Lentimicrobium sp. L6: one gene and its partner. The protein of the gene in region 1 interacts with the protein of each later gene in a pairwise test. Links are inferred from orthologs where the notes say so. Each region holds a gene or a part of one and is shown in the gene's direction. Other genes may lie near its edges.

Region 1 (15,248 bases):
ACCGTGAATTTCACCACTAATCTTTTCGATGATCATCCCTAAATCTTCAGGATTATTAGCGAAGTCGATATTATCAACATCAATGATTAATAATTTACCGTGGGTATAATTAGTAATCCATTCTTCGTAACGCTCGTTAAGCTTCTTGAGGTAATCAATACGAATAGACTCCTCGTAATCTCTTCCTCTAGAAGCAATTTGGCTCACCAAAGTAGATACACTGGCCCTTAAATAAATCAATAGATCTGGTGCTTCAATAAATGAACTCATCAACTCGAATAATGAAATGTAATTATCAAAATCACGAGTGGTCATCAGATTCATTTGATGTAAGTTGGGAGCAAATATATAAGCATCCTCATAAATGGTTCTATCTTGAATGATAGTTTTGTTACTTTCTCTTATTTCAACCACCTGACGGAATCTACTATTTAAGAAGTACACCTGAAGATTGAAAGACCAACGTTTCATATCGTCATAAAAACTATCCAAATATGGATTGTCGTCAACGCTTTCATAATAAGGTTTCCACTTCATCTGCTTGGCCAACAATCTGGTGAGTGTTGTTTTTCCTGAACCAATATTTCCTGCAATAGCTAAGTGCATCGTCTTGTATTTTAGTTTTACTTTATGTTCTTTTCCATGGAATATATCAATACTCCTTTTGATGTGAGAAAGTTGATTCTTGCTGGACTTGTATTCATATTTAGTGACCAATCAATAAATTCTAAAACTGGAAGTGGATGATATGTTTCTTCTCCAGTGATTAGATTATGAGTGATAAAGAAGCTGTTGCTGGTATAAAACAACATATCTTTGAAAACCTGAATTTTTTTCAATCCAAACAATGCTAATTTCCTTACAAATCTACCATTTTCATCGAAAATATAAACCCCAGTTGATGGATTGTTAATAAAAAGTCTGTTGGCTTCCGTCATCATGAAATTGGGTTGGGGTTCCAAATCCATTAATTCATCTAATGCATCACCTCTGAAATCAATTCTATTTTCTTGATCCAATAATACAATTTCGGAAGTGTTGGCATCATAAACCCAATAGGCATCGTTGTATTCGTCGAGACATGCCAGTGAAGAAAACCCCAAATTGTTTATACTTAAATCTATGGGTTGAGGATTTCTGTTTAGGTTGTAAAAGCTGAGTGACCCTGCGTTGGCCAAATCCTGATTTAGGAAAAGAATATAGGAGTATGTCTTATAATATAGTAATATCCTGCGAGGGTCTTTGGCGTCAATGCATTTGATTTTCCCTGGAAACAAGGGGTGGTAATTGGCGATGAAGTTTCCTGAGAAGTCCAGTTTGGTGAGGTTACCTTTGGCAGCAATCAATAGATTCCCTCTATCATCACAGCTTATTTTGTTACCAGTGTATTGTGCTGATTTCGCTTGTTCGAAATGATAATATTGTCCAAAAGCAATATTTTGGAGGAGGAAAAGTAATACAATGCCAGTGTTAATAATTTTATTCATAATGAATACTTAATACTTCGTCAATAATTGGGCGTTGGTTGAGTAAACGAGGAACTTTATGTTGCCCACCCAATTTGCCTTTGCTTTTTAACCAAGCATAAAAGGTGCCAGGTTTTAAGCTGGTGAGATGAGGGGGGTGTAATATCATGTCTTTATATCTTTTGGCTTCGTAATCTGAATTTAAGGATTTTAGCGCATTGTCCAAAGCATCTCCAAAAACAGCCAAGTCCGTTGGGGCTTTTATAAATTCAAACATCCAATCGTGTCTGGCTTGCGCTCCGTTTTTAATATCAGCAGGACCTGCCATATACTCATCTACTATCACATTGCATTTTTCGCAAGCTACTTTTAAAGCTCGTTCGGCATTGTCGAGAATAATTTCTTCTCCCACCAAATTAATAAAGTATTTGGTTCGGCCAGTAATTAAAAACCGATAGGGATTAGTAGAAGTGAATTCAATGGTGTCTCCAATTTTATAGCGCCATAATCCTGCATTAGTGGAGATGAGGAGGGCGTAATTCACCCCTAATTCTACTTCACCAAGTGGAATGACTTGTGGAAATTCTTTATCAATTTCACTCATAGGAATGAATTCATAGAATATTCCATAATCTAACATTAAAAGCATCTCATTGCTATCTGTTCGGTCTTGGATTCCGAAAAAACCTTCAGAAGCATTATAAGTTTCCTGATAATTGATTCCACTCGGGCCAACTAATTCAGCAAACTGTTTGCGGTAGGGTTCGAATTTAATTCCACCGTGAATAAATACCTCCAAATTGGGCCAAATCTCTTTAATATATTTTTGACCACTTATTTCTAAAATCTTTTTCACTAATAATAAAGTCCATGATGGAACACCAGAAAGTGAAGTTACATCTTCCTCCATGGTGATTAATGCCATTTTTTCAATTTTACTTTCCCACTCGTCCATCAAGGCGATTTCTCTATTGGGAGTACGGAGAATTTGAGCCCAAAAGGGGAGGTTCTCAATTAAAATAGCAGAAAGATCACCATCGTAATACTCCTCATTATTTACATCTGAAATATTATGACTACCGCCCATAGCTATACTTCGACCATCAAAAACCATAGTCTCGGGATGATTGTTAACGTAGATGGATAGCATGTCTTTTCCAGCTTTGAAATGGCACTCTTCTAAAGCGTGTCGACTTACTGGAATATATTTGCTCTTTCCGGCGGTAGTGCCCGATGATTTAGCAAACCATTTAATATCAGAAGGCCAGAGTAAATCTTGTTCACCAGCTCGCAGCCGGTCGATATATGGTTTCAAGGTAGCATAAGAATGTATTGGAACTCGTTGACGATATTGCTCGTAATTGCGAATGGAGTCAAAGTCATATTTTTTTCCAAATTCGGTTTCTCTGCCTGCTTGTAATAATTTCTTAAACCATTCCTCTTGCACATCATGAGGGTATTTCATAAACAAATCAATCTGATGAATTCGCTTTTTAATGATCCAAGTTATAACGGAATTAATGATGGCCATATTGAAATTTTAGGTGTTCAAATCTACGAAAATTAGGCGTTCATAAATGACCTTAATTGGTCTAATTTTTTACTAAAATCATATTATCTTCATAAATACTAAATTGTAATCCAAATACACTTATTATTTTCTAATTTTGTATTTCAATTTATGGATAGAAAAACGCTTTTTGTAGAGGTTATTTTACCACTTCCACTCGATGGAAGTTTTACCTATCGTGTGCCTTTCGAAATGAATGAAATGGTAGCGCAAGGGATGCGAGTTCTGGTGCAGTTTGGCACTAGAAAAGTATATGCGGCTTTAGTGGTTTCTGTGCATGAAAACATTCCTCAGAATTATCAACCCAAATATATTTTGGCAGTATTAGATGCTTATCCTATTGTAAATCAATACCAATTGAAATTCTGGACTTGGATTTCTAAATATTATATCTCAGGTATAGGAGAGGTGATGAATGCGGCGCTTCCCACAGCTTTTAAGCTAAGTAGCGAATCGAAATTGGTCTTAAATCCCGATTTTGAGATTGGTAGTATTTCTTTAAATGAAAAAGAAGCATTAATATTAACAGCACTTCAGAATCAGGATAATATAAGTATTACTCAGGCATCAGAACTTACCGATTTAAAAAAAGTATTTCCTCTCATTAAAACCATGACCGAGAAGGGCATTGTATTGATGGAGGAGGAGCTAGAAGATAAATATAAGGTAAGGAAAGAGACTAGAGTTCAGTTGGTAGAGGAGTATAGAGAAGAAGAGGCTTTACGAGAATTGTTTAGTCAACTAGAAAAACGAGCCTTTAAGCAGTTGGAAGTGGTAATGGCTTTTTTGCACTTATCACAAAAGCGAGGCGGGAATCATTTAGATTTACCTAAGAAAGAACTTTTATCTCAACTTGAAAATGGAGCATCTGCCTATGCTTCTTTAGAGAAAAAAGGGGTGTTTTTTAGTTTTGAGCAAAGTATTAGCCGTTTGGTGGATTTTGCAAAAGCCAAAGAAGTAGAAAGTATAGAATTGAGCTTTGCGCAAAATGAAGCTTTTGAGGCGGTGAAAAACAGTTTTGGAAAACAACCAGCTTGCCTATTGCATGGGATTACCGGAAGTGGAAAGACCGAAATCTATATCAAATTGATGGATGAGGTGATTAAAGAAGGGAAGCAAGTATTATACCTTCTTCCTGAAATTGCCTTAACGGCTCAAATCATTAATAGATTACGAAAGTATTTCGGTGAGAAAGTGGGTGTTTATCATTCTCGCTATAACATCCATGAGCGAGTTGAAATCTGGAATAAAGTTTTGAATGAAGAAGAAGGAACGCCTTCTTATCAAATCATATTGTCGGCTCGCTCGGGGGTGTTTTTACCCTTTAAAAACCTAGGTTTAATTATTGTGGATGAAGAACATGATAATAGTTATAAGCAATTTGATCCTGCTCCTCGTTATCATGCTCGCGATGCGGCTTTAGTATTGGCAAATCAGCATAAAGCCAAAGTGGTTTTAGGTTCTGCCACACCGTCGGTAGAAACTTATTATAATGCACGATCAGGAAAATATGGTTTGGTGAGTTTGACCGAGCGATTTGGTGAAGGTCGATTGCCAGAGATTTTGGTGTCTGATGTGAAGCATGAAACCAAAAGAAAAACCATGAATGGGCATTTCTCTTCCTTCTTAATGATGCATGTAAAAGAGGCCTTGGAAAGAAATGAACAAGTAATACTATTCCAAAATAGAAGAGGCTTTGCGCCACGCTTAGAATGTGAAGTCTGTAACTGGATTCCAGAATGTCCAAATTGTGATATCAGCTTGGTGTATCATAAAAATCAGAACCGATTGCGATGTCATATTTGCGGACATTCCTCTCATTTAATGCATACCTGTGGGAGTTGTGGTAGTAAAGAAGTCAGAATGAAAGGCTTTGGTACAGAAAAACTAGAGGAGGATTTATCAATCATTCTCCCTGAGGCTAGAATCAAGCGTATGGATTTAGATACCACCAGAGCCAAGAATGCCTTTGAAAAAATATTTGAGGATTTCGCTGATAAGAAGATCGATATTTTAGTGGGAACACAAATGGTCACCAAAGGATTAGATTTTGAGAATGTGAGTGTTGTGGGGGTTTTAAATGCCGATAATATGATCAATTTCCCTGACTTTAGAGCTTTCGAACGCAGTTTTCAAATGTTGGTGCAGGTGAGCGGTAGGGCAGGTAGAAAAGAGAAAAAAGGTAAAGTCATTATCCAATCTTTTAATCCCTATCATTCTGTTATTCGCTATGTGATAGAGAATAGTTATCAAAAAATGTATGACAGCCAGATTTTGGAAAGAAGAAATTATAAATATCCTCCATTCTATCGTTTGATTCGCTTTACTTTAAAGCACAAAGATTATAGGGTACTCAATGAGGCCATGCAAGATTTTTCTAGCCTTCTGAGAGAAAAATTCGGACAAAGAATCATAGGTCCAGAATACCCCATGGTTGCACGAATGCGTAATCTTTATCTTAAAGAAGTATTATTAAAATTAGAAAAAGGCTATCCTATTGATTCCTCTCGCAAGGTCATTCATGATATTCTCGATGCCTTCAATAGCGGAAAGCAATATAAAGCCATTCGTGTGGTGATTGATGTGGATCCTATGTAGTTCTAAGGAGTACTTAAAGATTATAGAGTACTTAGAGTTTAAAGTTTGATGTTCGACTTTTCAAAGTTCAAAGTTGAGTTTCTTGATAGAATCGCCTATGATTGGAGGATTAAAAGTATGAGAGCTTTTTGGTCATTGAGCTTCGATCACTTGTCGAAATTGTCGTAGTGAAAGGATAGCGCCCTTGAGTTTTTAACTGGTTTGTTTCTGAATCTAGGGCTCCAATCCTTTCGTTATACTCAAGATTTTGATCCCTTAGCGAGCTTTGCGAAAACCTTTGCGAAAACCTTTGCGTTTCCTTTGCGTGGAATGACAGCTAAAATAGTACTTAGAGTATTTAATTGCCTAAAGTATTTAGAGTTGGGGTTTTTTTGTAGTTTGATCATATTTCCTTTATTTTTATTTCAATCCTATATCAATGAAATCAGGGGGGCTTTTTTTCGTATTTGACTATCTTCTTTTCAAAGTCAAAATAAATTGAATGCGCATCCATTTAGGCCATTTTTTAATAAGATTTCTTAAGTTGCTCATTATCCGAGCCTTAATTTTAATAAGCAAATGCTCATTATTCTTATTAATTAAATCTGTTCTAAATAAGCATTTCGACAACATTCTGGAGTCTGAAATACCTAAATTTACTGGGTTTTCGAATATACTTATTGAATATTCGATAGTGAGTGTTTTGTTAATTCATTGGTTGATTGTTTATTAAATAACATTACTGCATATATTTACCCTGAGAATAAGTGAAAAAGCTAACCAATATTGGGGCTAGCGATGTGTTGTTTAATTTTAATATTTATTCAATGGATGAGATGAAGAATCTAAATGAAAAGGACTATCACATTAGTTTCTTTCAACCAACAACTAAATTGGCAAAATTTAACCGGAATTTATCCATCACCCTATTAACAGTTTGGGCTGTTTGTATTTTTGGATTTCAAATCTTTTTAAAAGTAATTGAAGAACCTACTCCCGAAATGGCTTATGTGGAATACCAAGGTGTTTGGAATCAGTTAAAAAGTGGTCAGGCTAGTGATTTGGAAAAACAAGTGTTCATTAAGTCTGCCTTATCCGTTTTGGGAAAAGTAACACTTAAACCAGAGGATCGTGTTTATTTGAATGCTGCGGTGAGTCATTTTACTTTTGAATTGGCGGGGGAAAGTCAAAAGGCCTTACTTGGTAATAAAATTGAAATTCTGAGGAGTGCTGAATTCGGGAAATCCGACTATCCTAATCAAAAAGCAGATTTAGGTTCTTTAAGCGCAAAATTGATTAATGTGGAGCCTTATAGTTTGGAAGCTAAATTATTGCCTATAGAACTTGCAGCGGCTAGTTCTTCCACTCTTAATACTGAAATGGTTGAAATGGTGATGGCTAAATATCTGATACATAATCAATCCTTTCTTACCGATTATGTTTTTTTGGGATTTCCTTTCCATTACTTCTATACTGGGGTATTCCTACTGATTCTATTTGTAGGTATTTGTCTTTATTATTGTATCGCTACGGATAAAGCTATGTTTAGGCTTGGCATTACAGAAGAATAATCATGGGTTTTCATCAAAATTCGAATATTAAAAGCATAGATATGAAAAAGATTTTATTGGCAATTTCCATATTGCTTCCAGGATATATATTTGCAAATGCCTCAACCACTTTGGAAGGCGGTTTTAAATTGGGTCCTGCATTAATTCTATTAAGCATCCTCATTTTGTTTGTGGTGGTGGGGATTGTTTTTCGTGCCAAAGACACCAATGATTTTTTTGCAGCAGGCCGAAAAATCTCAAAAGTAGGCTCAGGAATGGCGATTGCCTCGAACTGGATGAGTGCCGCTTCTTTCTTGGGAATGGCTGCTTTAATGTATGGTAGCGGATATCATGGTTTAGCTTATGTGATAGGCTGGACAGGTGGATATGTATTGTTACTTGTTTTAATGGCAGGTCAGATTAGAAAATATGGAAAGTATACCGCTGCCGATTTTATTGGCGATAGATTTTATTCAAAAACATTAAGAATTAGTGGTGCCATTGTAGCCATTCTGATTTCAATAGCTTATTGTGTGGGGCAATTTGGAGGAATAGGACTATTATTTAAGTGGATATTAGGTATTGATTATGCTGTTGCTGTAATGGTTGGTGGAGCTGTGGTTTTAAGCTATACATTAATATCAGGTATGCTTGGAGTCACCAAAAATATGCAGATTCAATATATTATCATTATTATTTCTTTCTTGATACCACTTTTTATACTCTCCTTCAAATATGATTATTTCTGGTTGCTTCCTCAAATTGGATATGGTTCTATTGTTACTGATATTGTAACCGGAATTCCTGCGCCAGAAATGGTCAATATGGTGAACTCCTTCGGGCATGACTTTGCCATTACGCCAAGTCCCGAATATGCCATGCCTTGGGACCCTTCAAGTGGACAAACTTTTTTCCAGTTTATGGCTATTACTTTCTCTTTAATGGTAGGAACCGCAGGTTTGCCACACGTTATTCAGCGTTTTTATGTAGTGCCTAAAGTACGTGATGCGCGTTGGTCAGTGGTTTGGGGCTTATTCTTCATCTGTATTTTATATTGGAGTGCCCCAGTTTATTCTGCCTTGGGAACTATTCTTTCTGCAAACCCTGAAGTTGGAAAATTATCTAAAGATGCCATTGTAGTATACACGGCTCAGCTTGGAAATATCAATCCTCTTATTGTTGGTCTTTTAGCTGCCGGAGGAGTTTCTGCAGCATTTTCTACGGTTTCTGGATTGTTAGTAGCTGGTGCCTCTGCATTCTCCCACGATTTATATGTGAAGGTCATTAATCCAAGCTGTTCTCCAAAAAGACAACTGGCAATGGCGCGTTGGGCGACTGTATTAATGGCCATTATAGTAACACTTATTGCTTTAATGAAATTAGCATTAATTGGCCAGTTAGTGGCTGTTGCTTTTTCTTTAGCTGGTTGTACTATCTTTCCATTATTCCTTCTGGGAATTTGGTGGAGTGGTTCCAATAGAAAAGGCGCTACATGGGGATTAATAGTTGGGGGTATGGTTTCTCTTATTGCAATCACCTATTTTGTTGCCGGAAAATTTAATCTAATACTTCCTGCCCATGAGTTTATGAACTATTGGTTAGGCGCTTGGTATTTTGCATGGATTGGTGCACCATTAGCCATATTAACTAATATCATTGTTTCGAAATTTACGGAAGAAACTCCAGTGGAAATTAGAAAGTTCTTAGTTGAAAATGTACATAGTTAAAAATGGGAATCATTAAGTTTAACCGTACTTCAGGAATTCTTAGTATCGTAATGGTGATTATATTCATAGCTGGCCTGTGGTATGCCAATCTCTATTATAGTCGGGTTAATGATGCTGAAGATCCTCGAGTAAGGCATGCTAAGGAGTTATATAGTGAGTATAATAATCTGGCAGTCGAGAAAAAGTATAATGATATTTTTGATTTACTGGACTCTATCTATCTTATATATGCTCAATTAGATGATTATCAGAATTCTTATGAAGTAGCAGTACTCCATAATAACCGAGCTGCAGTATTGTTAAATATTGCTTTGTTTGAAGCGGTTTCCCAAGTGGAAAGGGATTCTATTATTGGTCTTTCAGAGTGTGAAATTCTAGAGGGAATTAATATTTACGATGATTGGCTTCTGAAATTTGGAGAGCTAAATCATGAAGAATTGCTGATTCATTTTCAGTCTATTTACCAGAGGGAATTTCCATTATTGGATATATCTTTGCGCAATGATTATGTGAATAAAAGAGTGAAAGAAATAGAAACTGCACAAGTAGAAATGACTCGTAGATTATCTGTGAGTTATACCAATTTGGGCATTGTACTTCGTCATCAAAATCAAGTAGAAAAGGCAGTGGAGTATTATCAATTGGCATTGGAATTATGGCCTGAGAATCTTACTGCTGAAAATAATATTAATATTTTATTGGGAGAGCCTTTGAAAGAGAGGAGTCTTTTAGACAAGATTTTCCCACCAAACAAATAACGATATAATCAAATTTAGTATGAGAAAATTATTCTTATTCGTGTTTTTAATTCCATTTCTATCTTTTGGACAAGAGGTGAGTGAGGTGAAAGTTAAAGTAGGCGGCTTTGTGAAAAATGATATGTTTTGGGATTCTCGCAAAACCGTATCAGCCCGAGAAGGCCATTTTTTATTATTTCCGGCTGCAGAAGATTTAGATCCCGATGGAAATGATTTGAATGGTGCAAGCAGCTTTAATTTTCTTTCCATTCAATCTAGATTGGGAGTGAGTGTTAATGGTGCTAAGGCCTTAAATGCGGATATTTCAGCAAAAATAGAAGGTGATTTCTTTGGACAGTTAAATCCAAACATCAACTTATTTAGATTACGTCATGCTTACATTAAAATGAAATGGACATCCACAGAGGTATTGCTAGGTCAATATTGGATTCCCATGTTTGTGACCGATTGTTTTCCGGGTACTATTTCATTTAATACAGGTGTGCCTTTTCAGCCTTTTGGAAGAAGTCCTCAGATTAGAGTGAGTCAATCCATGGGTTTAGCGAAATTTATCTTTGTGGCTAATTCTCAAAGAGATTATGCCAGCAGAGGACCAAATCCTCTTGCTCCATCTTCAACATTAGTAAGTAGTGAGTTTCTAAGGAATTCTAATATTCCAGAACTCAGTTTGCAGGTACATTTAAAACCTGGGGATGCCATCCTTTTTGGTTTAGGTGCCAGTTATAAGCAAATTGCTCCACAAACTAAAACCTCATTAGGATATCAGACGGACGAGTCGGTGGGTGGTTATAATGCTTTTGCATTCTTAAGAGTGAATTTGAAGCCTATTACCATTAAAATGCAAGGCGTTTATGGGCAGAATATGCCAGATGTTTTGTCAATAGGAGGCATTGCTATCAGCGATTCTACAAACCTTGAAAAGGGTTTTGTGAGCTATACTACTTTGAACACCATGTCTTCTTGGATTGATATTTCTAGTAATGGAAAAAAGTTCCAAGTAGGAGTTTTTGCTGGATATTCTCAAAATTTAGGTGCTAAGGATAAAATCGTTGGACCCAAATATGGTTTAGGAACCAATATAGCAAGTATGTATAGAGTTTCTCCAAGAGTTTCATATCAAGTCAATAAATTGAAGTTTGCTCTAGAAGGAGAGTATACCAATGCAAGTTATGGTGCTTCTTATGATGAATATGGTGTACCTCAAGATTTAAACCCTGTTGGGAATTTGAGGATATTATTTGCTTCTTATTTCTTCTTTTAAAGTTTAGGATCGTAAACCCCCTAGAGGGGGTTTACGATCCTAAATCTCTTATCTTATTTTCTAATCAAAGCGCCTAATTCCTTTTCATAAAGCATGATCAGGCGGTTCATGAGTTTATCTATTTGTTTGTCGTTTAGTGTTTTGTTGTTGTCTTGCAAGAAGAAGTTGATAGAGTAAGATTTTTCACCCTCCTCTAATGGTTTGCCCTCAAAAACATCGAATAAACCAACAGATTTAAGAATGTTTTTTTCTGCTTTGTGAGCAATGGCTTCAATTTCTCCAAAAGTCACTGACTTGTCTACCACTAAGGCTAAATCTCTTCTTACCATTGGGAACTTCACTATCTCTTCCATCTGAACATCGAATTGCTTAGATAGTTTCATCACATTTTCCCAATTGAAATCTGCATAGAAGGCTTTTTGCTTGATTCCGAATGATTTCAATAATTTGGAAGACAATTCTCCGAACTCAACAACAGGTTTTTTACGAACACTAATCACTAATCCTTCTTTGAATTGTTTATTAGTAGTTTTTTCGGCTGTAATTTCTTTAGCTGTAAATTGAAGTTTAGTAAGAATACGCTGAACCATAGATTTTACAAAGAAGAAATCGATTTCTTTTTTGTCGTGATTCCAGTTTTCTAATTTCTCTTGTCCGCTAAGGATAATAGCCAAGTGTTTTTCTTCTTGGTACCTTTTGGTGACTACATCAGCTTCTGGATTTTTGAATTGGTAAGCTTTGCCAAACTCATAAAGCTTCACATTAGGCTCTTTACGATTGATATTATAAACCAAGTTTTCTAAGGAACCAAATAATAAACTCTGACGAAGTACATCTAAATCGCTACTTAGAGGATTCAACATACGAACTAATGTCTTTTCATCGTAGTTTTCGTCCTTGATATAATAAGAGGATTTGGTTAATGAGTTGTTCATTCCTTCGGCATAACCATTGGCAGAAAGATAATCAGAAATCATATTCTGGTATTTCTCTGGATTAGGTTTTTTAGAAAAGGCTAAAGCGGAATGAACTTGGTCAGTAAAATGAATGTGATTCATTCCATAGACTCTTAAAATTTCTTCTATAATGTCAGCCTCACGAGTGACTTCCACTTTAACAGTAGGAACAGCAACGCGTATACCTTCTTCGGTCTCGTTGACTACAAGTATATCTAAATCTTCTAAAATGCTCTTGATTTGAGATCTGTCGATAGATTTTCCAATTAGACGATCCACATTTGTATATTTCACATCAATTTCAACAGGGGCAACTGGGTTTGGATAGAAATCTTTAATTTCTGAACTGATGACACCTCCAGCGATTTCTTTCATTAATAAAGCCGCGCGTTTTAAGGCGTAAACAGTGATGTTAGGGTCGGTACCTCTTTCAAAACGGAAGCTGGCATCGGTTTTCAAAGTATGGAACTTAGAAGTTAATCGAATGGTTTTAGGATCGAAGCAAGCTGATTCTAAGAATATACTAGTGGTTTCATCAGTAACTCCCGATTTACTACCACCAAATACACCACCAATACACATGCCTTCTTCTGCATTGCAAATCATTAAATCTTCGCCACTGAGTTTTCTTTCTACATCATCAAGTGTGACGAAAGTAGAATCCTTGGCCATTTTCTTTACAATCACTTTGTTTCCAGTCACCGCTTTAGCATCGAAAGCATGAAGAGGTTGACCAGTTTCCAGCATCACAAAATTGGTAATGTCAACCAAATTGTTGATAGAGCGAATATCGATGGCTTCTAAATAGTTCTTCAACCATTCTGGAGATTCTCCAACTTTAAGATTGCTTAATGTTACTCCTGAATAACGAGGACAAGCCGCTTCGTCTTCTACTTCTATTTCTATATCTAAATCAGTATTGTCTACTTTGAAATCGTCCACAGAAGGCATTTTTAAGCTGGCTCCTTTGTTCTGATTTATATGGTTTAGAACGGCAACTACATCGCGAGCGGAGCCAATATGAGAAGTGGCATCGGAGCGGTTAGGAGTCAAACCAATTTCATAAACGAAATCATCCTCAATATTAAAAAAGGCTTTTGCTTCTTGTCCAACTTGGGCGTCAGCTTCTAGAACCATAATTCCATCGTGCGATTTTCCTAGGCCAAGCTCATCTTCAGCACAAATCATACCTTCACTAGCTTCACCACGGATTTTCGATTTTTTGATTTTAAAGGAATCATCGCCATCATAAAGAGTAGTACCTACAGTGGCCACTAACACTTTTTGGCCAGCTGCTACGTTTGGAGCGCCACAAACAATATCGAGGTGTCTTTCTCCACCAACATCTACAGTTGTTTTGCTCAGTTTGTCGGCATTAGGATGTTGTTCACAAGTCATCACTTCTCCAATCACAATTCCTTCCAGTCCGCCTTTAATAGATTGCACTTTTTCAATGCCTTCTACTTCTAGGCCACAATCGGTTAGAATTCTATCCATTTCTTCTGGAGTCTTGTCAAACTCTACATACTCTTTCAACCATTTATGAGACAATTTCATAATATTCTTCCTTTAAAAATTTAAGATTGCAAAAGTATGAAAAAATAGGCTTGGTTAATCTATGGAAATGGAGGCCTTTTGAAAATAAATTGGATAGCGGATTTAATTATTCGCCTGATGCTCTAATTGAAAAACTGTACATAAAAAAAGAACCTGAAAAGGTAGTTTCAGGTTCTTTTGAATTGTGTGTGTTGTGTGTTGTTGTTAAAGGGAACGAACTATTAGTTATGTAGTCCGTCGGTTTTTGTTCTAAATTTTAATTTTTTAATTGTTTGAAAGCCCAAAAGTAATTAATTACTATCTCAATACAAATGTAGGCCGATCTCATGGTCCGTACCTAAATTATTCAAACTAAAATGGGGTGTTTTTGACAATAAAATGTCCAATAACTGGAAAGCGAATATTTACAGGAAAATGACTTGAGATTCGGAGGATTCTAACAAAAATGACCTTATGCATGCCTATTTATTTTAAGATCTATTACTGGCATCAAAGAGTTTCTGTTTTTCATGAGTTGACAAGCTCTCATAACCTGACTTCTTTATTTTGTCCAAAATTTGATCGATTTCGGCTTGATGGGCATTTTTTTTCTTTAGATAGTCCTCGTCCGTACTTGGTCTTTTAGGGTTTTTATGTACGTTTTTAAAACTGCTTTTTTTCTTCTCGCTATAGAAATAGGATTTTAGTTTTAGCAGTAATTGATTAAAGCTTTTACTGATATCCACATTCTTTTTAAGTTGACTACTAAAAAGATAACCATAAAATGCACCACCAAGATGTGCGATATGTCCACCAGCATTTCCATTTCTGATATTCAATAGATCTAAGGCTATAAAAACAATCGCAATATATTTCAGTTTTACATCTCCCAGAAAAATGACATTTAGGGGAAGGTTAGGTGCGAAAGTAGCGGCTGCAATAAAAACCCCTAGAACGGAAGCGGATGAGCCAATGGCAAAGCTTCCTCCAACTACATTTTGAAAGGCAGGGAAAATATTAAAGGTGAGTACATATAAAATAGCTCCTGCAATTCCACTTAATATATAGGTGCTTAATAATTTAGACTCTCCAACAAAGCGATTGAAAATTTGTCCACCCACATATAATATCATCATATTAAAAAAGAGATGAAAAATACCTTCTTGGACAAACATATAGGTAATGAGTGACCAAGGACGCATTAAAAAAGAACCCAAGTCAGAGGGTAAGCTTAAGTAATAGGTCAATCGATAAACACCATGGATCTCTAGAAACTCTCTATCGATGTTTAATAAGTAGAGGAGGAGTCCAGAGATATTGATCAGTGCAAAAACACTGATGTTGATGACCATTAATCTGGTGAGCATATCATTTCTTTTGAAAAAAGATTTTAGTTCTTCCAGCATGGATTTCCCACTGTTTGCGTATGGATTCTGTCCTATCATTTAGTATAGTTTTCCTCTTTTCTTCCATATGGAAATTAAAATGAAGCCAAATAACATTCCTCCAAGGTGGGCAAAATGTGCCACATTATCACCTGGGCGGTTCGAGATTCCAGAGTATAATTCAAGAGCTCCAAAAATCATGACAAAGTATTTTGCTTTCACTGGAATGGCGAAGTATAAATAGATAATGCTATTTGGGAACATCATACCAAAGGCCAATAGAATACCATATACAGCTCCACTGGCTCCCACTACAGTGTGGGCATTTAAAAAGGATTCTCTATAGTCGCTCATAAAGTTAACCGCTTGTTGAAGGGCTAATCCTTTATCTGTAGCAATACTTCTGTTATAAGATTCCACGAAAGCATTAAAACTGTTTTGAATATCATAATTGGCGACTTG
Region 2 (16,113 bases), on another replicon or contig:
CAATTCCCTTCTACCGCAAATATTATTTGTGATAAAGTTGGACTAAAGAATGCTTTTAGTTTTGATTTAAATGCGGCTTGTAGTGGTTTCATTTTTGGTCTACAAACTGCTCGTAGCTACATTTTGAGTGGTTTATATAAAAAAGTAGTAGTAGTTGGTGCTGATAAAATGTCCTCGATAGTAGATTATACCGATCGCACAACCTGTGTTTTATTTGGTGATGGTGCTGGAGCAGTACTGATTGAACCAACCACTGAGGATTTTGGAATTATAGATGCCGATCTCCATTCTGATGGTGCCGGAAGAATTCACTTACATCAAAAAGCAGGAGGCTCTGTTAAGCCTGCTAGTCACGAAACCGTTGATGCTCGTGAACATTTTATCTACCAAGAAGGTCAGGCGGTGTTTAAGTCTGCTGTTTCTAACATGGCCGATGTTTCTGTTAATATCATGGAGAAACATAATATTAAACCTGAAGATTTAGCTTGGCTGGTTCCTCATCAAGCCAATTTAAGAATAATTGATGCTACTGCTCGTCGTATGGGTATCAGTCCAAAACAAGTAATGGTGAATATTCAAGACTATGGTAACACTACTGATGCTACTATCCCTCTTTGTTTACACCAATGGGAAAGCCAACTGAAAAAAGGTGACAATATCATCCTTTCAGCATTCGGTGGTGGTTTTACTTGGGGAGCTATTTACATGAAGTGGGCCTATGATGGTGCTGCTGTTGCTGATAAATAAAGAAACTTTTTTTGTTTTCATGGTAAGTCGCTCTTTTGGGCGGCTTTTTTTATGCCTGAAAAATCCTAAACTTAAAAATCAAAAGAATCAACTCAATTAATCCGCTTGATTTTGTACTCTTTTTTATATTAATCATTCAAGCCAGACCCAAAAATGATTTTTTTCTCCTATAATACTATTATTAAACCAGAAAAGTCTTATATTTACAATAATAAATATTTTTTTACACCACCATACAACACTCATTACATGTGTTTTATATGACTATAAAATTATTTTTTTGTTCTATTTCACATTTTTAGTACAAATAGTTTATAAAAATACTATTTTTGCGCCCACAAATAAAGTATACTATATGTTTCAATACGGAAAAACAAAACCAAATATACCTTGGCCACATCTAATTATCTTGATGGTAATAATGAGCTTTCCCACCTCAGTAAAATCTCAAAACATTAGCCTTACGGATGCCATAGCTTATGGCATACAACATAACGAAGAGATTTTGCGTCAGAAGGAAGTCGTATTTCAAAAACAATATGAACACGCTGCCATGAAGGGAAATTTCCTTCCAAAGATTACCGCAGCTGGAGGCTATACCTACCTTAGCGAAAACATGCAAATCAATATGGAACAAGTGAAAGGCTCCTTAGATGATGTATTATCAAAATATGGAGTGGCTGTAGCAAACGAAATAATTCCTATTGAAACCTCTCCAGAATTTCAACAAGGATTATATAATTCTATCAATAGCAGTTTAAGCAAATTACCTGCCTACAATATTGAGATTGACAATCAACATATGCCTACTGCCAATATTGTAGCCACACAGCCTATTTTTATGGGCGGAAAAATTATTGCTGGAACCAAATTTGCCAAGGCAGAATCTAATGAAGCCAGTTATGAGCTAATTAAGGTGAGTAATGAAGTCACACAAACCATTATCAAAAGATATTTAGCTGTTGTTTTATTACAAGATGTTGTGGAAACACGTGCAAATGTTCTAGAAGGAATGAAAGAACATCGTAACGAAGCTGAAAAAGCCATTGAAATTGGTGTGGTTCCGCCTCATGTTTTATTAAGAGCTGATGTGGCCGTTGCCGATGCCAAAAGAAAAATGAAGGACGATGAGAACAATCTTCAATTGGCATTATTAGCCCTCAAATCGGAAATGGGTATGAAGGAAGATACAGTATTAGTCATCAGTGACAAAATGAAGTATCACATGAATGCTATCGCCTTGGATTCCTCCTTACAAGACGCTTATGAGGCCCAACCCATCTTTGGTATCTTAGAACAAAAGAGAATCATGGTTCGCCAGAACTATAATGTAAAACGCTCCGAAATACTACCAAAGGTTGTTGCTTGGGGAGAATATGGTTTCTTTAGAGAAGAGCTCCCTATTATTCAACCACCAGTGATGCTAGGTATTCAAGTAAAGATGAACCTGTTTAACGGCTTAAAGAATATTAATGAAATGAAAGCCGCCAAACATTTAGAGATGGAGGTAGATTATGCTGAGGATTATGCCAGAAACCAAATCAAACTTTGGGTGAATAAATCTTATATCAACATATTAAATAGTCAAAGCAAATACCAAGAAATGCAAGCGGTAATCGCCATGGCAGAGGAAAATTTAAGAGTCAACGAAAAGCGATTCACTGAAGGCCTAACAGCTAGCCTTGATGTTTTAGATGCTCGTTTGCTACTTGAAGGCGAATTGGTAGAGGAACTCGTTAGCTTGTACGACTATTATAACGCATTGGCAGATTTTTACACTGCCACTGCACAACCAGAGAAAATATTAGAAATCTTTAATCAGAATTAAATTTTATTCGCTCCTCTGAGTCAATAAATCTTAAAATAAAATACCTTTAGAAATGAAGATAAGAACAAATTATTTAGCCTTAAGCATTCCAGTAATTATTGCTGCTGTTGCCATTTTCTTCCTATTTAAATATAGCAAACAGCAAGAAGCTGACTTCCTCCTAGGAATAGCAGAAACCAAAGTGATTCATGTGGCATCTGAAATCCCAGGACGTATAGATAGTATTTTAGTAAAAAATGGCGATTTAGTAAAAAAAGGTCAGGTATTGGCAATTTACGAATCCTCTATTTTAAACGCCAAACTAGGACAAGCTCAAGGTGTATTAGATGCTGCTGATGGATTGGTAGACAAAGCCAAAACGGGTGCTAGAATTCAAGAAAAAGAAGCCGCCAAAAGCCAGTACGATATGGCCAAAAGCCAATTCGACTTTGCGCAAAAAACTTATAAAAGATTTCAATTATTATATGCGGATAGCATTATCTCTAGCCAAGAAATGGATGAGATGGAATTCAAATATCAGGCCGCGAGAGACCAAATGAAAATGGCAAAATCGGTTTTTGATATGGCAGAAGAAGGAGCCAGAAAAGAAGATATAGCAATGGCCATGGGCAAATACCAACAGGCCAATTCGGTTTATGCAGAAGCCCAAGCTTATCATAAGGAATTAAAAATAATAGCTCCCCTCGATGGTGAAATCAGTAATCAAATTGCTGAGGAGGGTGAGGTAGTTGCAGCTGGTTATCCTGTTTTCAGCATCATGATTCCAGAAAAAACATATGTCATTCTTCAATTAAAAGAAGACCTAATGCCCGAATTTAAAAAAGGAACGAAGATGAGCGGATATATCCCTGGTGTAGATGCCACTGCTGAGTTCCAGGTTTCGTATATGGCACCAATGGCTGCGTTTGCCAATTGGGTTCCTTCCCGCGAAAAAGGGGAATTCGAAATGAAGACTTTTGAAGTGCATCTACATCCAACAAAACCTATTGACGGTTTCAGACCTGGTATGACTGTAAAATTTGACAGATAGATTCATATGCGAGGATTCCTATCGATCATTTGGAGAGAGCTCCAATATTTATATACCAGTAGAAGTGGATTCTTACTTCTAATTGCGGTTCCTATCGTGGTATATTTCCTTTTGAATAGCCTTTATGGCAAAGGAAATATCAATGATTTGCCTATTGCTGTATACGATCAAGATCATTCTGAACTCAGCAGAACCTTAACAAGATTCTTAGAAGCTTCACCTTATTTGTCAGTCGCTCAACAGCTCACTTCTGAGGAGGACATGCAAGAGGCCTTTCAATCGGGGAAAGTACAAGGTATTGTATATATTCCTCACGACCTGGAAAGAGAAGTTCTGAGATCGAGAAGTCAGAAAGTTGTTGTCTATACCAACTCTAGTAATATCGTTTTCGGAAACTTAATCTATAAAGCCAGTTCGGAAATAGTATTAACAACCTCCGCTGGAATCCTTATTCAAAAGATGCAGGCACAAGGACTCACCGAAAAACAAAGCATGGAACTCTTTCAGCCCATGCGATTAAGTTTTAAACCTCTTTATAACCCCAGCTATAATTACTTGTTCTACCTAGGCCCTGGCTTAATGACCGTATTGATGCAGATGTTTATCATGTTTGTGGCCGTGAGAGCTTTTAATAGAGAGTTTAATACGGGCGGAATTACAGAAATGATTAACATAACCAAAGGCTCTGTATTTAAAATGCTATTGGGGAAATATATGGCTCAATTGATTGCCTTCTCCATCTTTGCTTTGATGATTTTTGGTATCTTTTTCCCCTTGTTCAATATCCCATTGAATGGTGAGATTTGGTCTATGATACTACTGTTATTTGTGTTTATTAGCGCCTCCATTTTCCTTGGTTTTGCGGTTTCTACCATCTTCCTCGACGAAATGTTGTCCATGGATGTGGTATTATTTTACAATTCTCCTGCTTTTGTTTTTAGTGGCTTTACTTTCCCTTTACTTGGAATGCCTTGGTATAGTAAATTCTATGCAGGAATCATTCCATACACACACTTCCTATATGGTTTCTTCAAAATAGAACTCATGCAGACTCCTCTAAAATATGCTGTAAATGAAATTATAGTGCTCATCATATTTGCCATAATTGGATTACTGGTGAGCTTCCCTGTTTTAAGCATACAATTGAAGAATTATACAAAAAGACAGGAGGCGAACATATGAAAGGGATACTAAGAGTAGCCAATTACGAAATTAAACAATTATTTAGCGATCATAGTTTGATTCTAACCTTTCTTTTGGCACCAATATTATATGCTTTTTTCTTAGGAAGTATATATATCAACAAAGATATTGAGGAGGTTCCTATTGCCGTTTTCGACTTAGATAATTCATCAAGTAGCAGAGAATTAATTAGAGCTTTGGACGCCACTCAACAAATACAAATAAGTGAGTATTTGACAAGTTTCGAACAAGGAGTCGACGAGATTAATAAGTTAAATGTTCAAGGCTTCATATATTTCCCTGCCGATTTTGAGGCACAACTGCTCAGTATGAAAGGCACTGACTTAGCTGTCTACCTAAATACCACACAGTTTTTGCCCAGCAATAATCCCAATAAGGATTTGCAGAAAGTATTGATTACAGCAGGAGCAGGTATCAGATTAAAATACTATATGGCACATGGAGTAAATCCTGAAAACGCCATGGAAATAGTGATGCCATTGGAACCCGATGTGAGAGGAATAGCCAATCCATTAAATACCTATGGTGGGTTCTTATTGCCCGGATTATTTATCCTTATCCTTCATCAAACCCTCCTCTTTGGAATTGGTGAAAGTTTTACAAAAGACAGGCAGAAAAAAGCTTTGCCAGAAATATTAAGTTTGGTTAATGGTCGAATTTACAAATATTTCATTGGGAAACTGGGTTTTTATATGCTTTTATATTTTGCCTATTTCCTTCTTTTCCTAACAACCATATTCCCTATTTTCGAACTTAATGTTCATGGCTCTTGGGACAGCATGCTTATCATAGCTTTTGCCATGTCGCTTGCAGTATTGATGTTTGGGGTCTTTATCAGTAGTTTCTTCAGAACCCAAGTGGGCTATTTAGAAGTAATCGCCTTTTCTTCCTATCCTATCTTCCTCTTAAGTGGATTTAGCTGGCCATTTCAGGCTATGCCAGTCTGGGTGCAATATTTGGCACAATTCTCCCCCATGACACCTTTCGTACAAGCTTTCACTAGGGTTTTGGAATTGGGAGCCGATTGGGAACATGTGGCATTAAATGTGATTCATTTAATTCTTCTGTTTATTCTTTATGGTTTTGCAGCACTCTTTCGTTGGTCTCGTATCGCCAATAACCAATTGAGAGCATAGACAATACATCTAATCATCTAATTAGCATTTGCCTAATAATTTTTCAACAATCTCTAATTTGCTGATGTGGCATTTCTATTTTTAGTAATTTGGCTGGTTCAATAACGATTAATAATTAAACATCTATAAAATGGCTGGTATAAATAAGGTAATATTGGTAGGAAACTTGGGAAAAGACCCAGAAGTAATGACTTACGAGAATGGAGTAAAAAGAGCTGCATTTAGCTTAGCCACTACAGAAAGTTATAAAGACAAAAGCGACAATTGGGTAGAGCAGACCGAATGGCATAATATTGTTTTATGGCGTTGGTTGGCCGAGAAAAATTTGGTAAAAGGAGATAAAATATACCTTGAAGGCAAAATAAAAACTCGCTCTTGGGACGATGAAAATGGTAATAAAAGATATACCACAGAAATTCAAGGCGAAAAGGTTTTAAAAATCTCATCTGCTGGGGGCGGAGGATACCAACAACAGGATGCGGCATCTCCACAAGCATCGGAGCCAGCACTACCAACTCAAAATGCAGCAACTACCCCAAGTTCTGAAGAGGAGGATGATTTACCATTCTAAATTCCAAAATGAGTTAATAATAATATAGACCCCACGGAGCTTAGATTATTGAACCTGCCGAAATGGTCGGAATACTATAGTAAAAAAGCACATCCCTTTAGGTTTCTGCTTTTTTATACTCGAAAAATTAAAGGCTTTTTTAAACTGAAATTAGAATGATTCACAATAAAGATGATAATCCCTTACAGTCTAGTTCAATACTAAAAGCGCAGAAGATGAAATAATTGATTTACAACTTATTATAAACACATTAAAAAAAAGACTACCTTTGCAAACGAAAATTTCCTAATTCCTTAAGAGGAAAAAGGATCATTTAAAAATTTAAAACAATTAAGAAGCAAGAATGGCTAAATCACAAGAAACCTATAATAAAAAAGAAAAGGAAAAACTCCGCGCTAAGAAAAAGAAGGCTAAACAGCAAAAGAAAGAAGAAAGAAAAAATAACGCTGAGGCCGGAGGAGGCTTTGAAAGCATGTTAGCTTACGTGGATGAGAATGGCCAAATTGTTGACACTCCACCAGATCCAACCAAGAAAACAAAAATTGCCCTCGAAAGCATCGAAATAGGTGTTCCAAAGAGAGACAGAGATGAAGTTATTGGAAAAAGAAGAGGAAAGGTAGAATTCTTTAACGATACTAAAGGATTTGGTTTTATTAAGGAACAAGATACTCAAGAGAAATTCTTCGTTCATATTAATAGCGTAACAGGTAAGATTAAAGAAAACGATATCGTTTTATTCGACGTGGAACGTGGAATGAAAGGAATGAATGCCGTTCGTGTAGAAATAGCAAAATAAATTGGCTCCATAATTAGAGCTTATTTTACAATATATAGTCCAAACTTTGAATTTCATGGTTTGGACTTTTTTTATCAAGCTTTGTATTATTAAGTTTGTACTCCAAATAAATAGAAGGAAAACATGCCAGCAAAAAGAAAACATCCCCAGGTTAAATCTCAACTTCACACTCGAAATAAACATAAAGAACGTTATGACTTCGAGATATTGGTGGAAAGTTGTCCGGAACTAAAACCCTATGTAAGGGCTAATGATTTTGGAGATTTGTCTATTGATTTTGCAAATCCATTGGCTGTTAAAATGCTAAATACTGCTTTGCTAAAGCATTTCTATAAGGTAGATTTCTGGGATATTCCTGAAGAGTATTTATGCCCTCCCATTCCTGGTCGTGCTGACTATCTTTTGTATGCTGCCGACTTATTAGCAGAAAAGAATTATGGAAAGATACCCAAAGGCACAAAAATAAAATGCCTGGATATTGGAACTGGTGCCAACCTCATTTATCCGGTGATTGGTCATCAGGAATATGGTTGGAGTTTTGTAGGTTCTGAGATTGATGCTAAATCCATTAAATCGGCAGAGAAAATCATCGAGAACAACCCTCCTCTAAAAGGAAATATAGAAGTGAGGCTACAAAAGTATAATCAGAATATTTTCAGAGGAGTCATTAAAAAAGACGAACGCTACGATATGGTCGTTTGCAATCCTCCATTTCATTCCTCAGCCATAGAAGCACAAGAGGCAAGCCAGAGAAAGGTGAGTAACTTGAGTAAAGGCAAAAAGATAGAAGCTCCGCTCAACTTCGGAGGCCAAAGTCATGAGCTCTGGTGCAAAGGTGGTGAAGAGTTTTTCCTAAAAAACATGGTGATAGAAAGTAGAGATTTCGCCCAATCTTGCTTTTGGTTTACTAGCCTTATCTCCAGAGAGAGTAGAGTAAAAAATGCCATTGCAACACTTAAAAAATTCCGTCCGAAACAAATTAAGGTCATTCCCATGGGTCAAGGAAATAAAGTAAGTCGTTTTGTGGCTTGGACTTTCCTTACTGATGAGGAGCAAAAAGAATGGGCTAAAGAACGTTGGAAATAAGCATCTAGCTTCTTTAAACAAAACTTCTAACAAGAGGTGTTATCGCTCGGAGCGATAACAGCTCTTTGTCGCAAAAAGCATATTAACTAAACAATTAGTTGTGAAACTAAATAATTAGTTATATATTTGTCGCACCAGAAATAGGAAGATCTATTCTGGTATTATTTTTGTATTTATCAACTAAGAAATTAGTTCACAAATAATAGCATATGGAAAGCAAAAGATTAACAAAGGCAGAAGAGGAAATCATGCAAATACTTTGGGATTTGGAGGAAGCTTTTGTCAATGAAATTATAGAGAAATTCCCTGAACCTAAACCGGCTTATAATACCGTTTCTACCATTGTTCGCATTTTGGTGAAAAAGAAATTTGTGGCCCATAAAGCCTTTGGAAAATCGCATCAATACTATCCTCTTATGAGTAAGAAAGAATATGCCGATAAGTATTTCAGCAATTTTGTGCAGAATTATTTTAGCAACTCCTACCAGTCTTTGGTTTCCTTTTTAACCCGGCAAGAGAAGCTCGATCTTAAAGATATGGAAGCCATTAGAGCCATGATGGACGCAGAAATAAACAAACAAAAAGGAGGTGATGATGAATAGCTTTCTACTTTATGCACTAGAATCCGGTCTGAGCTTGTTCTTGCTTTTCGGATTTTATTTCCTCGTGCTTCGCAAATACTCGAACTTCTTGTTCAACCGAATTTTCTTATTGGTCTCCTTAGCCAGCTCTTTTATGATTCCTCTATTAGATTTTGGCTTTATGAATGAGGTCATCCTTTACCAAGTTCAGTTAGAACCCATAGTGATTGGTAGCCCAACTTTAAACAGCACAAGCACAAATACCTTTTCCATTCTCCCCATTCTACTTTTGGCCTATGCCATCATATCAGGAGTCTTCCTAGTCAAGTTTATATGGGAGATTCTTTCAGTCTTTAATGTAAAAAGACAATCCTCACCCCTATTTTCTGAGCTTGTAGGAGAAAAAATATTCCTCAATAACAAGCATAATTTCAGTTTCTTCAATTGGATATTCATCAGAGAAGAGGACCAACATAATTCCTCAATTATCGCCCACGAGAAATCTCACACTCAGATGCTGCATAGCTTTGACATCTTTATGATCAAAGCCTTTCAAATTGCTTTTTGGTTTAATCCCATCCTATTCTTAATGGAAAGAGAGCTGCGTTTACAACATGAATATGCAGTGGATGAAAAAGTATTAAGCCAATCAAAAAACATCTCCAATTATCAGCAATTATTGCTCAATCAAGTATTCCAAGTGGAATTTAATTTACTCAGCAATCATTTCAATCAAACATTTCTAAAAAATAGATTTATCATGATGACAAAAAAAGAAAACAAAAAGTGGAGCCGTTTATTTTTAATGGCATTTTTAAGTATGGCATTCATTTCTCCAGCCTTTGTGAGTTGCACCATGGACTCAGCCAAGGAAGAAATTAATGAACCACAAGAAGTAACTCAAGAACCTATAAAACCAGAAGTTCCAGAAGAAGTAAAAACCGAAGAAGCAGAAACAGACACTAAAGAAGAAACTTTCTTAGTTGTGGAAACCATGCCCATGTTTCCTGGTGGAGAGAAGGCCATGTATACTTATATCGGGCAAAATGTAACATACCCTGAGAAAGCCAAAAAAGAAGGTATTGAAGGCCGAGTATTTGTAACCTTTGTGGTGGAAAAAGATGGAAGCATTACAGAAGTAGAATTAATGAGAGGAGTTTCTGATGAATTAGATCAAGAAGCCTTAAGAGTCATTAAGTCAATGCCCAAATGGAAGCCTGGAGAACAAAGAGGAAAAACGGTAAGGGTTCAGTATAGAATGCCTATTAAATTTACTCTTAATTAATGTCTGTCTATAAAATCCACTAATTTCGTTAGGCTTGCACTGAAAACAAGCATTTACAAAAGTAAACTTATGGTTATTCAGCTCATCGCAAGTCTCATTATCAAACTTTCTAGAGCAGACTCTTGAGTCTATTGACAGGCTTTAATTAGATTACAAAGAAAACCATGAATTAAAAAAGCCTGCGATTGCAGGCTTTTTTAATATCTAAGTATTCATATTACAAACCTTTACTGGGATTTTCACCACAAATTGGCTTCCCTTGCCTTCCAAAGTATTGAATTCTATTTCTCCATTTAATAAGTCCACCATAGCCTTAGTAAGGGTCAACTTCAAACCAGTTCCATCGAAGCTAGCTTGTTCTCCGCTAAGCTCGATATGCTTTTTAATACTTCTACTGATGGTTTCTGGCAACTCTGTAAAATCACTAGAAATCTTTAAAACCAATTGGCTTCCTTCAGAAACTTCAGCTTCTAAGGTGATGTTTTTATTGTCAATAAACTTAATCAAATTAGAAAGCAGATTATCGAGTATTCTACGCAATTGATATGGATCCGTATAAACACACGCATCTTGCGCTAGGTTAGCACTAGTCTTTTTCCTCAATACAATATTCTTACTTTGTGCCAATTCTTGAAAATTGGAAATAAAAGACAATAAGAAAACATTAATTTCAAACTTCTCCATCCTCACATTCACCTGTAAGTTTTCAATTTTTGTTAAATCCGTTAAATCATTTAAAAGTTCTACCAGCTGTTCCGTATTTTTTTCAATTAATGAAATAAACTCATCTTTCTCTTCTAAGGTAAAATAGCTATCTTTCAACAAACCTGTAAAGCCTAATATTGAATTCATAGGGGTTCTAATTTCGAAGCTCATCTTTTCCATCAAGCCCAATTCGTTAGCTGCTTTAATATCTGTTCGTTCCGATAACAAAGCTAAATCACCAACTAAACCCTCCATTTTAGATTGAAATTCTTTATCCGATAGTTGAGTTCTCTGCTTTAATAATTCCGCAGCAGAATGACTTAGTTTATTGACTGAAGTATTCATTATTTTTATTTTTCAGTGATTATTTTACAAACCTTATACCATATTCATATCTAATATACAAAAAATATTGGAGCGATTAAAAACTTAGCCTGCCTTTTTTGATAATCGACTGGCCAAAATCGCTGATAGTAGAATTAAAAAGCCACCAAATAATAATTTACCATTCAAACTTTCACCTAATAATAAAACAGCAAATAAAATGCCCCAAACTGGCTCCATATTGGAGATTAAGGAAGCGGTTCTAGCTTCTACTTTCTTCAATCCATTAATATATAACAGGTGAGCTAAAGCAGTAAACACCAATCCTAATAAAAGCAATTGCGACCACGCCATTATATTTATATCTTCAGGAAAAAGAAATAATAAAGGAAACAGACAAACCATGGCAAATAAATCTTGAAAGAAGGTCAACTCAATGGAAGAATTCTCTTTTCCAAAAGTCTTATATAATAATAGATAGCGATTTAAAATGGTGATAAAAGAAAAACTCAATCCGCTCATGATGCCCCAAAAAACGCCTTTTGTATATTCAGATTCCCAATTCCATTCTGGTAAAATCAAATAAATACCAATAGAACTGAGGAGGGCTAAGATAAACCAAGAATACTTCCAAGGTTTTTTGAAAATGAGAGGTTCAAGTAAAGAAGTAAAAATAGGAAAACTCGAGAAGCTAATGAGTCCAATGGTAACAGTACTCATTTGAATAGATGCAAAGAAACTCCACCAATGAAAGGCCAATAAAGCACCCAAAGGGAAATAATAAATATAAGACTTAAATGGAATTCGAAATGGATTTTCGCGTTTCACCAGAAACCACATTCCAAATGCCAATGAAGCAAAAAGCACCCTCCCCCACACTATAGTTATGGCATTTAAACCGATCCATTTCCCAAACAAACCTGCAAATCCAAAAAGGAATACAGAAATATGTACCTGATAAATAGAGGTAATTTTAGAAGCTTTTTTAGCCTTCATCCCGTTTCATCTTTGGCTCTCCAGAACCATCCTCCGTTTCTAGAAGTTTTTTATCCTGCTCCTGCTCCTCCTTCACATGTAAATCGAGCTGTGGGAAAGGTATCTCAACATTGTTTTTAGCAAAAGCATCGGCTATTAAAACCGAAATATCACTTCTGGCCTGTAAGCCATTATCAAACAAAGTCCAAAATAGCAAACGGAAATTCAAAGAACTATCACCAAACTCATTGAATAATACACGTGGTTCTGGCTGATTTACCACCATATCACTTTCTCTAGCCACCTTATTCAAAATTTCAATCACTTTATTAGGGTCGGTACCATAAGCAACTCCAACAATGATCTCTATCCTTTTATAATCATCCGATAAAGTCCAATTGATCAATTGGTCTGAAACCAGATTAGAATTTGGCACCACCACTTCAGACCCATCATAGGTTCTAATATTACTACTTCTAATACCTATGCTTTTAATCTCTCCAATTAATGGTCCTATTTCAATGATATCACCAACCTGCACAGGACGCTCATAAATCAGAATCAATCCTGAGATAAAGTTATTCACCACATTTTGCAAACCAAAACCAATACCCACACTTAGTGCTCCCATGATAATACTAAGTTTGGTCATATCGAAACCCGCCGCTGTAAGAGCAATCATAACACCACTAAATCCAATAATAATTTTTAGTGTCATCCCAATAGCAGCAGGAATACCTCTTAAGGATTGCGATTTCTTGAAGTTTTTATTGTCAAAAATAATTCCAACAAGCGAATACAAACCATAGGTGATAGCTATGCTAATTATAAATTGGAATATGCTCAGATAAGTAAACACAAACCCTCCTAAATGCCTCTCCATCTCAAAAAAATCTTCCATAAACTCATCAAAAGGAGCTTCAAGTTCAAGAATAGCCAAGATAACATAGAGAAGTAAATACATAAACAAAACACCAAGAAATTGCGTCAAACGCTTTTTAAAAAGCGGAACATAATGGAGTACTTTAAGATTTTCATGATTACGAATCAGGTGGCTTATAATCTCTATCAAACTTAAAACCATATGCCATAATCCTACGATGATAATAATAGCGGCAGTAATTTGTATGCCAATTTTCAGGAATAAGACTGATAGGTTTAAGAAACCAAAAATATTTCCAATAAAACTGGCCAAAAATAAAAAGAACACCGGATACCGAAGGATGGAAATTGCTTTTCTAAAACGAAGGTTTGGTAAGGTTTGTGTTGTAAATTTAGTGGTTAAATAGCCTGCAGTGAAAACAACAGCTAAAGTGGTCTCCAATAAAATATATAGTCTAGAATAATGACCAAAATACCAGAATAAAACTTCTATATTATTCAAAAGCATTAGGATAATGAAACGTACTAAAATGGATTTCCCTTGTTTCTTTGTATAGGAGAAAGAAGCCGAATATATGTTTATCAATAATAACATTCCCATGATCCCAGTTAAGGCTAAAGGAATATTTCGAAAAGTAATAAAGAAGAACAAAATGAATAAACTTGAAGCGCTGGCATAGGGCTTTGCAATCAAAATATAGTTAATATCGGATTTTAAAGACTTATGATCCGAGCCGAAAATCTTAATATATCGGAATCTTAAAAAGATAATGAGAGCCAAAATGAAGAGACAAGCAAAAACATAACTGCTGAGGTACTGTAAATAAACTTCTGCATTATTATTAAAAGACTTGGTATTCTCGTACCATGCTTTTTTCACCCTTGCAAAGGCGGTACCTTCAAATGAGTCTTTAAGACCAATATTCCAAATAGCTACTTCTGACATTTGAAATAATTTGGTTCTATAACTCTCCTGAAGCTCCTCCAAATCCAAAATAACAGACTCAACCACCACCAGCTGATCAGTGATGTCATTTTCTAGGTTAATCAGTCTGATACTATATTGATAATTGGCTTTTTGAAGTGTTTTAATCTCCGACAAGACCTTTTGTATCCTTTCTTTAATAGACAATGGAACATTCTGATCACCAATATTTTTTGCAGTACTTTGCCACTTTTGCTTTTTCTCATTTAAAGAGAGTGTCTGTTTTTCTAGTTGGCTTAGGGTTTCATAAATATAAGTTTGCCAACCCTTTAACTGACTCTCATACCCCGCCCATATTCTATTGGTATTGATCAAAAAGAACTTGGATAAATTCTTATGATTATAATCTTCAAACTCCTCCTCTTCAATATTAATCCTTTTGGTTAGCTTTCTGAAATTACTATCTACCAATGCAGATTGCGATTTATTGGAGAGGTTTTTCTTGGTGGTTTTTAGATATTTATTGAGTTTTTCAATCTCAAAATCAATATCCGGAAAACCATAATAATTCTCGGTGGAATCACTAATAATGGTTAGTTGAGCCTGAGCAATACTTATACTACTCATGAAAATAATAAGTAGCAAACAAAGCGTCTTTAAATAGGAAGTGTTTATTTTTCGTGACATAAAAGAGTTCTTATATTATTCAAAAATAAACATTTTTAGCTAATTTACTCAGAAATAGACAAGTATTAATAATTATCACAATAGGCTGCTCAGCTATAACACTTCGTTCTGCAAAATAGACATCGAATATACACTAAGTAAATAAATACATCAATATATTTAATTGCCTCCTAAAATAAGAGGAAATAATGGGTATTATTTTTTATACAAACTCAGAACAATATTTAAAAACACAAAATTCTCACCACTTTTCATATACATTTGAATAAAAATACATTCTCACTGTAACTAATCACAATTCAAAACAGTCTAAGAAACATGAAAAAACGCAGCTTAATATTCTCAATTTTTGTTTTTGTTACCCTCATCTCTTTTGGGCAAAATGAAGAAAACCATATTATTCGTGGCTCCATCATTGATAAAAACACCAATGAAGTACTACCCTATGCCAATATCGTTATACTTCAAAAATACAAAGGAACGGTAAGTAATGAAAAAGGAAGTTTCTCATTTGACCTATCTCCTTTCTCATCTCAAGACACGCTCAGTTTTCAGTTTATTGGATACAAGTCGCATAAGGTACTCGTGAACCAAACCACTCCTGAAATGACTGTTTATCTCGAAGAAGATATGATCAATTTGAGTGAAGCTTTTGTGTATGGGAATCCTCCGAACCCAAAAGATATCATCAAAAAGGTAGTTGAAAACAAAGACAAAAACTATAAATACATCAGTTCAAATAATCAGGTTTTTATTCGTTCCAGAGATATTACTGATATAGAAAACCTCAGTACGAATGTTAAGAAGCTATCCATTGATCAACTTGATGAGGATTTAATACAAAATACGGTAAAAAAAGTTCCTAGACATATTACTTCTTACACTGACTTTTTGGGAAACCTTTACTTTTTCGAAGGCAAAAGTGACAGCTTAAAAGTAGATCCAAAACGTACGGTCTCTTTAAAAGAAGAAGATATTGCTGAGTTTGAACAAATAGGTAAAATATTTGAAAACCTATTTAAAGATACAGGAGAAGAAGAATATTGGAAAATAAAAAGTGGGATCTTTGGCCAAAAGCTAGATATCCAAGAAGAAGAAAATGATAGCATTACCGAAACTCCAATTTCCAATGACAGTAGCAGCACCAGATATATGAGATCGAGCATTAGGTATTGGTTAGAATACTCAAGCATTGAAAATACTGATGAATGGGAATTCCTCTATAGCCCAGGGAAATATAAATACACTTTAACTGGAGGAACCAGAGTAAATGGAGAAGATGTTTTTATTATAGATTTCACTCCAAAAAGTGGAGGGGAATATATAGGCAGGGTTTATGTTTCTACTGAGTC

The links.
Region 2: the proteins of priA (region 1) and HNS38_RS11955 interact in binary tests that used the Escherichia coli proteins (3 or more experiments, as listed by UniProt). The link is inferred for Lentimicrobium sp. L6 from one-to-one orthologs.

Annotation. Positions count from the first base shown.
Region 1 is NZ_JABKCA010000053.1:23,100-38,347, forward strand. What follows is about bases 2,782-5,890. They hold priA (primosomal protein N'), read left to right. Parts: upstream 2,782-3,147; coding sequence 3,148-5,634; downstream 5,635-5,890. Other genes in these bases: HNS38_RS13655 (GH3 auxin-responsive promoter family protein), read right to left, coding at 2,782-2,997. Outside these bases: HNS38_RS13645 (deoxynucleoside kinase), read right to left, coding at 1-606; HNS38_RS13650 (hypothetical protein), read right to left, coding at 624-1,487; more of HNS38_RS13655, read right to left, coding at 1,480-2,781; HNS38_RS13665 (hypothetical protein), read left to right, coding at 6,381-7,184; HNS38_RS13670 (VC_2705 family sodium/solute symporter), read left to right, coding at 7,226-8,890; HNS38_RS13675 (hypothetical protein), read left to right, coding at 8,893-9,648; HNS38_RS13680 (hypothetical protein), read left to right, coding at 9,668-10,909; pheT (phenylalanine--tRNA ligase subunit beta), read right to left, coding at 10,963-13,422; HNS38_RS13690 (rhomboid family intramembrane serine protease), read right to left, coding at 13,893-14,846; HNS38_RS13695 (rhomboid family intramembrane serine protease), read right to left, coding at 14,847-15,248.
Region 2 is NZ_JABKCA010000044.1:449-16,561, reverse strand. The notes cover bases 4,817-7,794. They hold HNS38_RS11955 (single-stranded DNA-binding protein), read left to right. Parts: upstream 4,817-6,074; coding sequence 6,075-6,515; downstream 6,516-7,794. Other genes in these bases: rlmF (23S rRNA (adenine(1618)-N(6))-methyltransferase RlmF), read left to right, coding at 7,435-7,794; HNS38_RS11950 (cold-shock protein), read left to right, coding at 6,859-7,311; HNS38_RS11960 (ABC transporter permease), read left to right, coding at 4,817-5,944. Also shown: HNS38_RS11980 (beta-ketoacyl-ACP synthase III), read left to right, coding at 1-747; HNS38_RS11975 (TolC family protein), read left to right, coding at 1,103-2,575; HNS38_RS11970 (HlyD family secretion protein), read left to right, coding at 2,628-3,605; HNS38_RS11965 (ABC transporter permease), read left to right, coding at 3,612-4,787; more of HNS38_RS11960, read left to right, coding at 4,784-4,816; more of rlmF, read left to right, coding at 7,795-8,397; HNS38_RS11940 (BlaI/MecI/CopY family transcriptional regulator), read left to right, coding at 8,607-8,999; HNS38_RS11935 (TonB family protein), read left to right, coding at 9,133-10,263; HNS38_RS11930 (HAMP domain-containing sensor histidine kinase), read right to left, coding at 10,468-11,313; HNS38_RS11925 (DMT family transporter), read right to left, coding at 11,398-12,288; HNS38_RS11920 (mechanosensitive ion channel family protein), read right to left, coding at 12,278-14,761; HNS38_RS11915 (carboxypeptidase-like regulatory domain-containing protein), read left to right, coding at 15,080-16,113. UniProt on the Escherichia coli protein: Plays an important role in DNA replication, recombination and repair. Binds to ssDNA and to an array of partner proteins to recruit them to their sites of action during DNA metabolism. Acts as a sliding platform that migrates on DNA via reptation.